One region of the Enterobacter sp. SA197 genome, then DNA from elsewhere that is predicted to be linked to it. Evidence: predicted binding sites of a transcription regulator. Region 1 holds the regulator's gene; each other region holds the start of a gene.
The links. Region 1 encodes CRP, which controls carbon source genes, mostly activating them, when cyclic AMP is high. Its sites were predicted from a motif close to ATGTGANNNNNNTCACAT; they were not measured.

Region 1 (3,127 bases):
CGAAAGCTTTGTGGTTATTCACTTTCGTAATCTGGAAGGCATTGATTACCCCTGGCTACTGGCCATGCTACAGGGTTCATTTATTTCACATATGAATACGCTGGTAGTGCCGGGCGGCAAGATGGGACTGGCGATGGAGCTTATTATGACGCCGCTGGTAGAGCGATTAATGGAAGGTAAGAAGATCGAGTGAGTTCAGTTCCCTATCCCCTTGAGCTGAAAAATCCCCGGTAATAGTACATCTTGCAGCGATAACATTGCGTGATGAGAATAATACAGCCACCGCGATAACAGGGTCCGGCTGAAAATCACCGACGTGTATCCGTAAGGCCGGGGGGCAGGGCTGTGGCGATGAGCCAACCCTGGCTCGGTCACGGGTTCTGGATCTCTGGAGAAACCAGGAACCTGAGGTGAGCGGAATGACTACCAGAGCCGCATGTTTCCCCTCCCCAAAGAGGAGAGGGGACTGTCCGTGCTCGCATTATTTTGTGGGAAATCCCTCAGCCCGGCGGGGGCAGGAAAGAATATCCACCACCAATCAGGCTTCAATCACTTCATACGAATGGGTGATATTCACCGCTTTTTCCAGCATCAGCGCCACTGAACAGTACTTCTCTGCAGAGAGATCTACCGCACGTGATACTGCCGCATCCTTCAACGCTTTTCCTGTCACAATGAAGTGCAGATTGATGTGGGTGAATAAACGCGGCGCCTCTTCCCGACGTTCGGAGGTCAGCTTGACTTCGCAGTCTGTCACATCGTGACGGCCTTTTTGCAGAATAGAGACCACATCAATCGCGCTGCATCCGCCCGCGGCCATCAGCACCATTTCCATAGGGCTTGGCGCTTTATCGCCCGCATTACCATCCATCAGGATCTGGTGCCCGGAAGCAGACTCCCCCAGGAACGTTAACCCTTCAACCCATTTCACACGCGCATGCATTTTTCTTCACTCCGCAGTAGCAACTTTCTCTACAGATTACGCGTACATAAGAAAACTCGCAACGGAAGGCGACCTGCATCAAGCTGAAGCGAGACACCAGGAGACAGGCGGCAAAACCTATGCTAAAACAGTCTGGATGCTACAGTGATATATTGATGTACTGCATGTACGCAGAGGACATCACATCTTAGAGGCCGCAGACACGTCTGACGGTGCACTTCCCAGGTATCGGGAAGACAGATTGCAACCCCAGTCACAGGGCGCAGATCCTGAGGCTGGAGCCAGCTTATAACAGAGGATAACCGCGCATGGTGCTTGGCAAACCGCAAACAGACCCGACTCTCGAATGGTTCTTGTCTCATTGCCATATTCATAAGTACCCGTCGAAGAGCACGCTGATTCACCAGGGTGAAAAAGCGGAGACGTTGTACTACATCGTCAAAGGCTCAGTGGCTGTGCTCATCAAGGATGAAGAAGGAAAAGAGATGATCCTCTCTTACCTGAACCAGGGCGATTTTATTGGTGAACTGGGTCTGTTCGAAGAAGGTCAGGAGCGCAGTGCCTGGGTACGCGCCAAGACCGCTTGTGAAGTGGCTGAAATTTCCTACAAAAAATTCCGTCAGTTGATCCAGGTAAACCCGGATATTCTGATGCGTCTCTCTTCGCAGATGGCGCGTCGCCTGCAGGTCACGTCGGAAAAAGTGGGCAACCTCGCCTTCCTCGACGTAACAGGCCGTATTGCTCAGACGTTACTGAATCTGGCGAAACAACCCGACGCCATGACCCACCCGGACGGTATGCAAATTAAAATAACCCGTCAGGAGATTGGTCAGATCGTGGGCTGCTCGCGTGAAACCGTTGGTCGCATCCTGAAGATGCTGGAAGATCAGAATCTGATCTCCGCGCATGGTAAAACTATCGTCGTGTACGGAACACGTTAATCCCCGAACGGCGCGCTGCTCAAGGCAGTGCGCCGTTTTTGTTTTCCGATGTGGCGCAGGCTGATTTACCACCCCGAAATCAACTACGCACTGCGACAAACGCTGGTGTTATGTCTGCCTGTGACCGTTGGCCTGATTGCCGGTCGACTGGATTTAGGGCTGCTCTTCTCGTTAGTACCTGCCTGTTGCAATATTGCCGGTCTCGACACGCTGCATAAGCGCTTCTTCAAGCGGGTGATCATTGGCGGTTCGCTTTTCGCCGGTAGCAGTCTCGCGGTGCAATTCCTCCTTTTCGAAAACGTCCCGCTACCGCTCATTCTGACCCTGCTGGCGCTGGTGCTGGGGGTGACGGCTGAGATAAGCGCCCTGCATGGCAGGTTGCTCCCCGCCTCACTGATTGCCGCCATCTTCACCCTGAGCCTTGCGGGAAATATGCCGGTCTGGGAGCCACTGCTCATCTACAGCCTTGGCACGTTGTGGTATGGCGCGTTTAACGCCTTCTGGTTCTGGCTGTGGCGGGAGCAGCCACTGCGCGAGTCGCTGAGTTTGTTGTATCGACAACTGGCCGATTATTGCGAGGCTAAATACAGCCTGCTGACTCAGCATGCGGACCCGGAAAAGGCCCTGCCGCCGCTGCTCGCCCGCCAGCAAAAAGCGGTAGATATGATAAGCCAGTGCTACCAGCAACTGCATATGCTGGCGGCAAATCATAACAGTGATTACAAGCGCCTGCGCCGCGTGTTTCAGGTGGCGCTGGATCTGCAGGAGCACATAGCCGTTAGCCTGCACCAGCCAAAGGAAGTCCAGGAGCTGGTAGAGCGTAGCCATGCAGAAGAGGTGATTCGCTGGAATGCGCAAACCGTGGCGGCACGGCTACGGGTCATTGCAGACGACATCCTCTATCATCGTTATCCCCAACGCTTCAATATGGACAAGCAGACAGGCGCACTGGAAAAAATTGCCCGTCAGCATCCGGACAACCCGGTAGGTCAGTTCTGCGCCTGGCACTTCAGTCAGATTGCCCGTGTCCTGCGCACCCAGCGTCCACTCTATATTCGTGATTTGATGGAGGAAAAGCAGCGACGCCTGCCACTCATTCCGGCGCTGAAAAGTTATCTCTCCTTCAAATCTGCTGCATTGCGTAATGCTGCACGCCTCAGCGTTATGCTGAGCGTGGCCAGTCTGATGGGCAGTGCGCTGAATCTGCCTAAACCCTACTGGATAATGATGACGGTGATGTTTG
Region 2 (3,127 bases), 1.3 Mb from region 1:
GGCCCTTCGTTGACCAGAAAGCCTTTACACTCCCAGTCAAATTCCGGTTTGCTGAGCATCACCGGCTCGCCTTTCAGCGTCCAGGGATTCTCCATTTCTGCCAGATAGAGGTTTGAATTACCGGCAATATGCGGGGATTTTTGCGCCCATAAGTACCAACGTTTTCCCTGATGGACAAAGGTTGTGGCATCCAGGGCGAAGGTGTCGAAAGGGGTTTTTATCTGGCCTTTTTCTACCCAGTTCCCGCTTAACGGATCGGCGTCGGCACACTCCAGGGCAAACATGCGGTGCTGGAACATATTCAATGCATCCAGCGCTTGCGTCCAGGTGGCGGCAAAGTAGAGATACCATTTTCCATCGATATAATGCAGTTCAGGTGCCCAGATAAGTTCGCTCATCGGCCCGTTATCCGGTTTGCGCCACACGGTCACCCCTTCGGCTTCCCGTAGGCCTTCCAGTGACGTGGCCCGACGAAGTTCAAGCCGGTCATACTCCGGTACTGAGGCCACAAAATAGTAGTTACCCTCATGGCGCAGAATGTACGGATCGGCCCGCTGTTCTATAAAAGGATTTGGCCAGTTCATTATGCTTTCCTTACGTTTTCGCCTGCGGGTACCGCCTGAGCATCGCTCAGTTCGTGGTAATTCACACGGCGTTTTTCCAGATCTGCCTGGATGGTTTTCATCAGTTCACGATCGACTTTCAGCAGGCGAACCACGCCAGCCGTAATGAGGTAGCCCACGCCCGGAATGATGGTAAACAGCAGCATGATGCCATTAATGGCGCTCGGGCTTTGCGCTTTGGCACCCGCGTCATAACCGTACCAGGAGAGCAGGAAACCAACCATCGCGCCCGCAACCGCCAGCCCGACTTTCAGGAAGAAGAGGTTACCGGAGAAGCTGATGCCGGTGATGCGTTTGCCGGTTTTCCACTCGCCGTAGTCGTCAACATCCGCCATCAGCGACCAGTGAAGCGGTGATGGGATCTGATGCAGAATATTGAGCAGGAAGTAGAGCACCACAATCATCATGGTGGCTTTCGGGTCGAAGAAATAGAACGCGCAGGAGAAAATCGCCAGTGCGATATTGGTCCAGAAGAAGACTTTCAGTTTGCACCAGCGGTCGGTCAGCACTTTCGCCAGCATACTGCCGATCATCATACCCACCACGCCGAGGCTGATAAAAATCGTGGCAAAGTGGGTACTTTCGCCCATCACCCAGGTGACGTAATACATGGTGGCGGCCATACGAATAAAGCCCGGGCAAACGTTGCAGAGGGTAAGCAGCAAAATACGCACCCACTGGTCGTTCTTCCAGACGTCCTTCATATCTTTCTTCATGTCATCGTGGGTCGGCACGGCCGGACGAACACGCTCACGCACCGTGGCAAAGCAGAAGAGGAACATGCACATGCCGATAAATGCCAGTACCGTCATCGCCATTTGATAGCCTTTGGCTTTGTCCTCGCCACCGAACCATTCCGCCATCGGCAGCAGCGTCAATGACAACAGCAGGGTCGCAATACCCACCATCACGAAGCGGTAGGACTGACAGGCCACACGCTCTTTCGGATCGTTGGTGATGACACCGCCCAGCGAGCAGTAAGGGATATTGATGGCGGTATAGGTCAGAGAGAGCAGGAAGTAGGTGATGAAGGCATAGATAACTTTGCTATTGTAGGTCCAGTCAGGCGTGGTGAACATCAACACACTGAAGACCGCATAAGGGAGCGCTATCCATAAAAGCCAGGGACGGAAACGCCCGTATTTGCTTTGGGTTCGGTCGGCAAGCGCCCCCATGATGGGGTCGGTAACGGCATCAATGACGCGGATAGAGAGCAACAATACGCCGACCAGAGCCGGTGCCAGGCCGAAAATATCAGTATAGAAATAGTTAACAAACAACATGATGGCACCAAAGATGATGTTGCATCCGGCGTCGCCCATGCCATAGCCGATTTTCTCTTTGACAGACAGTTTAGTCGCGTCCATTAGCGATACTCCCAGTGAGATGTGGGAATAATTATTCGCCCCCTAAGAATAATTTGCGTTACAGGATGCGGGCAGAGACATGGACAAAACTGCTATGTAAAGCAAAGTGTGAGGAAGGTAACACCAGGAGAACCACCCTCTCCCGTAGGGGAGAGGGTAGGGGGCAATTAATTGGCTTTTGCCACTTTTGCCGTTTTCTGTTTGAACATGTAGCCAATACCCAGAATGACCAGCCAGACCGGGATGAGGTAGACCGAGATAGCCATACCTTCCGTCATCAGCATAATGACCAGCACTGCCGCCATGAAAATCAGGCAGATCCAGTTACCCAGTGGGTAGAACAGCGCCGGGAAGCGGGTAGTCACCCCCTGCTGCTGTTTTGCACGACGGAATTTCATGTGTGCGAGGCTAATCATCGCCCAGTTGATCACCAGTGCTGAAACCACCAGTGCCATCAGCAGACCGAAGGCAGATTCCGGTGCCATATAGTTAATTAACACACACAGAGCCGTAACCAGCGCAGACACGATAATGGTGTTGACCGGCACACCACGTTTATCCACGCTCAGCAGCGCCTTTGGTGCGTTACCTTGTTGTGCCAGGCCGAACAGCATGCGGCTGTTGCAGTAAACGCAGCTGTTATAAACCGAGAGCGCAGCCGTCAAAACGACGATGTTAAGTGCGTTCGCCACCAGCGTATCGCCCAGCTCGTGGAAGATCAGTACAAACGGGCTGGTATCGGCGGTGACACGCGTCCACGGCAGCAGAGAAAGCAGCACGGCCAGTGAGCCCACATAAAAAATCAGGATACGGTAGATAACCTGGTTGGTCGCTTTAGGAATGCTTTCATGCGGGTTATCGGCTTCAGCGGCGGTAATACCGACCAGCTCCAGGCCGCCGAAGGAGAACATGATGATAGCCATCATCATTACCAGCCCGGAAATACCATTCGGCAGGAAGCCACCTTGTTCCCACAGATTGCGCACGGTTGCCTGCGGACCCGCGTTGCCGCTGAACAGCAGCCAGCCGCCGAACAGGATCATGGCGACCACGGCGACCACTTTAATAATGGCGAACCAGAACTCCATCTCGCCAAAGACTTTTACGTTGGTAAGGTTGATGGCATTAATAGCGATA
Region 3 (3,127 bases), 2.1 Mb from region 1:
GCTGATGGCGCTCTGTTCAGCATGCACGGTCTGTTGCATGGTGGCACCGAGGAACTCCATGTTGGCACCAAAATACCAGGCACCGCTGACGCCCCTGGCAATGGCACCGACGTTGAAATGGGAGAGTTCAGTACGCGCGCAGGCGGCGGCAAGGGGGAGCAGAGCGAAGGCCAGCGCGTCTTCGTCCATCCCGGTGGCGTCAAGCAGGTCAGATACCTGCTGCGCGCTTAACATCGCAGGAAAGTGCGCGTCATCGAGAAGCGGTGCCAGCGCGGTCCTGAGTGTGTCCGCGAGGGCCGGAAACGCAGTGTGGAAACGTGAATGCATGGCGTTGCCTCATAACAGTGTAATGGGATCGTAGTTTACGGGCCGTTTGCGCCTTTATATGTGATCAGCATCGCACTGTATATGCAACTTATGAAATTCAAATGAAAAATGCGCGATCCATCGCAAATTTTAGCCCGCCATCGCCAGAATAAGCGGGAATAAAAAGGGGGCAATAAGCGAGGTGATAATGCCGCAGATCACCAGGGCCAGCGAGCTGAACGCCCCTTCCTGATAATCAAGCTCAGTAGACCGGGCAGTACCGAGCGCATGCGAGGCGGTCCCCATCGCGAGCCCTCGGGCAGATTTCGTCTGTATTTTCATCAAATTCAACAGGGTATGACCAAAAACCGCCCCCAGAACACCCACAAAAATCACGCATACCGCACTGATGGCAGGAATGCCGCCTATGCTTCCTCCTACGGCCATCGCAATGGGCGTCGTCACGGATTTTGGAAGAACCGAAGCTGCAATTTCAGGTGTCGCCCCCATCATCAGGGCGATAACTGAACCGGTGACCATGGCGACCACGCTACCAATAAAGCAAATAGTGATTATCGATTTCCAGCGCGCCCGGATCTGGTGAAGCTGTTCATAGAGCGGGAAGGCGAGCGCCACGACCGCAGGCTGCAGCAGGTCATTGAGGATTTTGCTCCCCTGAAAATAGTGATCGTAAGGGATCCCCGTCAGCAGCAGGAAAGGAATAATCACCACCATGGCTATCAGCAACGGATTAAGCAGCGCCATCTTAAAACGTGCGGCGAGTTTGCGCGCAGCGAAGAACACGGCCAGGGTCAAAGGCAGGGACCACCAGATATACGTCATCATTATTTACTCTCTTTTTTACCAACGACGTTACGTTCGCCATGTACCAGATGGGTGCTCCAGCTCACAACCAAAAAGACAATGAGCGTACTCACGGCACAGGAGACCACAATGGGCCCGAACTGAGCGCGTAGCATGTCGTAATACTGCATGACCCCCACACCGATAGGCACAAAGAGAAGCGCCATATAGCGGATCAGGACGTAGCAGCCAGGGGCGACCCATTTCGCCGGCAGGATTTGCAGTGCCAGCAGGACAAATAAAATCAGCATGCCAATAATGCTGCCGGGAATAGTAATAGGTAGCAGCGAAGAGAGGTAAATTCCCGCATACAGACAGGCGTAAATAAGAGCAAAAGCGCGCAGATAGTGCCAGATATTAGTCAGTGATTTACTCATGGTGAAAACCCTTGATGAACCGCATTCATCATACAATTAAAGGCTAAAATGTGCTACCGATCACATCATGAATTATGAGCATACCAAATATTCCTTTAGGGAACGTCAGGCCTTACCACAGGATAACGCCTGCTTTTCGTCTGTCAGCTTGCGTATTGCCTCAGTAATATGGTGAACGACTTCCTGTATGCCACGGTGGACTACACGATCCTGGCGCATAACCCAGCCTAATGTACGGTGCAGCGGGGGCTCCAGAGGAAAAATTTCAAGGCCCTCTCTTTCCAGCGGCTGCGCAACAGCCATGCGTGGCACGATACTCACCCCCAGTCCTGCACGCACCATGCGTTTAATCGCTTCGACGCTGCCAAGCTCCATCACCGATTTCGCCTCTACGCCAGCGCTTAAAAACCAGTTATCAATTTGCTGGCGAACGCCGCTACCGGATTCAAACACAATGAGCGGCATCGCGGCGCAACGGGCCGGGGAAAAAGGGGCATCCACGCCTTCGAGTCCCGTCGCGCCAATCACCACAAACTCTTCCTTCATCGCCGGGGTTATCTCTATGTTTTTGCCTGCCGCGGGCAGAGTGACGAGGCCGATATCAATCCTGTTTTCTTCAATGGCGCGAACAATGTCCTGGGTATTCCCGGTGCGTACGTCGACGGTAAGCTTTGGCCAGAGCTGACGCAGCGCCAGCAATACCGGAGGCAGTAAATGAATACACAGGGTTGCGCCTGTTCCCAGAACAACGCTGCCGCTGATGTGCTGCTGGTGTCTGGCGACAGCCTGCACTGCCGTGTTGACCGCTCTGTCAATCTCAGCGCAATGTTCGAGTAACGTCAATCCGGCAGGCGTAGGGCGGATACCGCGCCCGGTTCGCTCAATTAAGCGCGCCTGCAAGGTGGCCTCTAACTGGCGTATCTGCAAACTGACCGCAGGCTGGGAGAGGCCCAGCACCGTGGCCGCAGCGGTAAAACTTCCCCGACTTATCACCAGCTTATAGGTGGCCAGCTGATCGAGACTGAGGGTGGTCATGCAAGGTTTTCCTTATACAGGTCATAAGTGAAGACCTGTGCCTGAAGAGAGAGGGAACGGTTATCCTGCCTGCATCAGAAACAGGAGTTGAAGAATGCACATTACTGAAGCCGAAGAACATCATATTCCCGCCATCCACGCAATATATGCCTGGCACGTGGCCCACGGCACCGCCTCGTTTGAAACCGAAATCCCCACGCCTGACGATATGCTGGTGCGCCTGAACAACTTGCGTGACGCCGGACTGCCCTGGTTTGTATTGATCCATGAGGGCAGTGTTAAAGGGTACTGCTACCTGTCACGCTACCGGACTCGTGCGGCGTACCGCTACACGCTTGAAGATTCGATTTACATTGATAATGCTTTTTGTCGCCAGGGGGCGGGCAAAAAGCTGCTCGCCAGGGCTATAGCCTGGGCCGAAGCACACGGGTACAGACAGTTGATCTGCGTGGTCGGTAACAGTGAAAACGAAGCTTCACTGGCTTTACACCAGCGTGCTGGTTTTACGCTAACGGGCACGCTAAAAAATGTTGGGTTCAAACATA
Region 4 (3,127 bases), 2.5 Mb from region 1:
TGCGGCAGCAGGCGCAGAAACTGGGGATTCGTAAGCTTGAGGGTAATGAAAAAGGAGGGAGTATTGAATTTAGCGAGAAGAATCACGTTAACCCGGCCTGGCTCATTGGTCTGCTGCAAAAACAGCCGCAGCACTTCCGGCTCGATGGCCCGACGCGACTGAAGTTCTTCCAGGATTTGAGCGAGCGTAAAACCCGTATGGAATGGGTTCGTAACTTTATGCTGCAACTGGAGCAGAACGCCGTCGCCTGATAGCACCTCCAGACCGGATCGGCACGCTCCCGATCCGGTTTTCCTGCCATATTTACAAACACTTTGCACTCCCCAGGACTTCCCGACGCTTCAGCCCACCATAATTCCATTGGCTGTTTTTATAAAAATAACCTTATTATTCACATGGATTATGATGATGATAAAAGATGCGCGCATTGCACTCTGGGCGGTGCTGATTGCCGTGGTGCTTGTACTACCCGCAAGAGCCAATACCTGGCCCCTCCCCCCGGCAGGCGGGCGGATGGTAGGTGAAAATCGCTATCATGTTGTGGAAAATGATGGGGGATCGCTGGAGGCTATCGCAAAAAAATATAATGTCGGTTTTCTCGCCCTATTGCAGGCCAACCCAGGCGTTGATCCATACGTGCCGCGAGCGGGTAGTGTACTGACGATACCTTTGCAGACTCTGCTGCCCGACGCGCCACGCCAGGGGATTGTGATAAATCTTGCTGAGCTGCGACTCTATTACTATCCGCCCGGCACCAACGAGGTCACGGTCTACCCTATCGGTATCGGGCAACTGGACAGCGACACGCTTACGCCTACGATGGTGACCACGGTATCGGATAAGCGTGCGAACCCTACCTGGACGCCAACCGCCAATATCCGCGCCCGCTATAAAGCGCAGGGCATTGAGTTGCCTGCTGTCGTTCCGGCAGGTCCTGATAACCCGATGGGTCATCATGCTATTCGCCTGGCGGCCTACGGCGGCGTGTATTTAATTCACGGCACCAATGCTGATTTTGGCATTGGCATGCGCGTCAGTTCAGGGTGTATTCGCCTGAGAGACGATGACATTCAGGCGTTGTTTAATGCCATTACACCAGGTACTCGCGTCAATATCATCAATACTCCAATCAAGGTGTCAGCGGAACCGGATGGCCGACGTCTTGTGGAGGTACACCAGCCGCTGTCAAAATCCATTGATGACGATCCACGGCTGCTGCCAGTTACCCTTAATCAGACGATGCAGCGTTTTAGAAACGCGCCTGAAAGCGAAGCCGATGTTTTCGACCACGCCATTGAGATCCGTTCCGGCATGCCAGTCGACGTCACTCGTCATGCCCCCCCACCATCCCAATCGCTTTAAGCATAAAAAAAGGCCCCGAACATGCGGGGCCTTTTTTGTGGTACTTACGTCGCTTAACTCAACAATTATTTGTAGAGAACCGCTGTACCGTGCAGTTTGTCAGAACCGGTCACAGAGGTGATACGGTAAGACGTTGCGCCAGACGCTTCGGCTTTTTGTGCCAGCTGGTTTTCAACTGACGAGAGGTTAGTACCTGCAGAAACAGCAACGGTCCCCACTTCCTGTTGACCAGTAGGAGTGGCCTGAACCTGTACAGCAGCAAAACTTGCAAACGAGAGGGAACTCAGGATAGCAGCAGCAAACAGTGTTTTAACGTTTTTCATGTTCATGACTCCGGGCAGATGATTGAGGAGGTCGTTAAAATTTAATTAATTAACGATCGATAATCAAATGATAAATGTGATCTATATCACTCGTCAATCCATTTTTATAATGAATGTTATTTAATTTGATAAATCGTTAATTATCAGATAGATATAATTTAATAATTTGTGCTATTTGCTGCTGGCATCAATGAACATTTATTTTTATAATGATTGTTCAACAAACCAACAAGGTGGAACGGCACATGACCGATGACGTCAGCAGTAGTATTAAAAAAAGCCGTGGCCGACCGAAAGTGTTCGACAGGGAAGCGGCGCTCGACAAAGCCATGACGCTCTTTTGGCAGCATGGTTATGAAGCCACATCATTATCCGATCTTGTAGAAGCTACCGGCGCAAAAGCGCCAACGTTGTATGCAGAGTTTACTAATAAAGAGGGGTTATTCCGTGCGGTCCTTGACCGGTATATTGCCCGCTTTGCAGCGCAGCATGAGGCGCAACTGCTTGGCGAAGGAAAACCCGTGACACAGGCACTCGAAGATTACTTCACCGCCGTTGCAACTTGCTTTACCAGTAAAGAGACGCCTGCAGGTTGTTTTCTGATTAATACGTCAGCCACACTGGCAGCCTCTTCACAGACCATTGCACAAACCATTAAGGCGCGCCACGCACGTCAGGAACAGTTATTGCTGCAATTTCTTGCTCTCCGCCAGCAGCGAGGTGAAATTCCCGGGGACACACCGTTAACGGAGGTGGCTGAATTCCTGAGCTGTATTTTACAGGGCATGTCCATTAGTGCGCGTGAAGGAGCGAGTTGCGACAAGCTGCTGCAGGTAGTGCGCACGACGCTTCGTCTGTGGCCAACCCTGATAACCCGCTGAACCTGTATGCGTGCCTCTCATTATCGTTTTCACCTATTTAAACAATAGGTGAAAACGTAAAGTCGTTTTTACCGCTTTGCTAAGATTAAACAGTAATTATTGCGCTGCTAACGATTTACCTGCGCAAATAAAAGCAACGTTATGATGACGTTATTAAAGAATTGGTGGGTTTACTTATTTGCGCATTTTGGCTCTTCGATAACGTTGCGCACATACTGACTGGACACATGCAGAAGGAAAACGACGATGATTTTGCTATTACCATTCATCAAAGTGCTAATAGTAATTACATTATTATCTGGCCTCTGGGTTTTATGTGGTGGTTCCGTACTCTTTGCTTTTATCGCTGTTCTTATCACCGGGTTTCTGCTCAGGTTTCAGCAGGAGCTCATCTGACTATATCAAGGCCTTAATCATAAGGCCTTGATAATAAAAAAGGCCCCTCAGCCTGAGCAATTGAGGAGCCAACAGGTACAGTACTGCTATTTTACGCTTTGTTATTCAAAACAAGCTGACCATTACCATCCAGTGGGATCTGAGTTCCAGGATCGTTATTCATAC

Region 2: a site for CRP is predicted at 2,097-2,114, ahead of M1D91_RS03800 (glycoside-pentoside-hexuronide (GPH):cation symporter). Genes of this name have one in related genera too.
Region 3: a site for CRP is predicted at 1,596-1,613, ahead of M1D91_RS07660 (CidA/LrgA family protein). Genes of this name have one in related genera too.
Region 4: a site for CRP is predicted at 1,760-1,777, ahead of bhsA (multiple stress resistance protein BhsA). Genes of this name have one in related genera too.

What each region holds. Positions count from the first base shown of each region.
Region 1 is NZ_CP096393.1:4,557,401-4,560,527, forward strand. It holds gene M1D91_RS21435 (phosphoribulokinase) at 1-193, shown strand, start outside; gene M1D91_RS21440 (OsmC family protein) at 539-943, opposite strand; gene crp (cAMP-activated global transcriptional regulator CRP) at 1,252-1,884, shown strand; gene M1D91_RS21450 (YccS/YhfK family putative transporter) at 1,933-3,127, shown strand, end outside.
Region 2 is NZ_CP096393.1:827,292-830,418, forward strand. It holds gene M1D91_RS03795 (glycoside hydrolase family 43 protein) at 1-587, opposite strand, end outside; gene M1D91_RS03800 (glycoside-pentoside-hexuronide (GPH):cation symporter) at 584-1,990, opposite strand; gene aroP (aromatic amino acid transporter AroP) at 2,158-3,127, opposite strand, start outside.
Region 3 is NZ_CP096393.1:1,671,802-1,674,928, forward strand. It holds gene cdd (cytidine deaminase) at 1-327, opposite strand, end outside; gene M1D91_RS07655 (CidB/LrgB family autolysis modulator) at 457-1,152, opposite strand; gene M1D91_RS07660 (CidA/LrgA family protein) at 1,152-1,547, opposite strand; gene M1D91_RS07665 (LysR family transcriptional regulator) at 1,653-2,582, opposite strand; gene M1D91_RS07670 (GNAT family N-acetyltransferase) at 2,677-3,127, shown strand, end outside.
Region 4 is NZ_CP096393.1:2,007,951-2,011,077, reverse strand. It holds gene mfd (transcription-repair coupling factor) at 1-251, shown strand, start outside; gene ldtC (L,D-transpeptidase LdtC) at 406-1,362, shown strand; gene bhsA (multiple stress resistance protein BhsA) at 1,428-1,685, opposite strand; gene M1D91_RS09205 (TetR/AcrR family transcriptional regulator) at 1,931-2,566, shown strand; gene M1D91_RS09200 (glycine zipper 2TM domain-containing protein) at 3,054-3,127, opposite strand, start outside.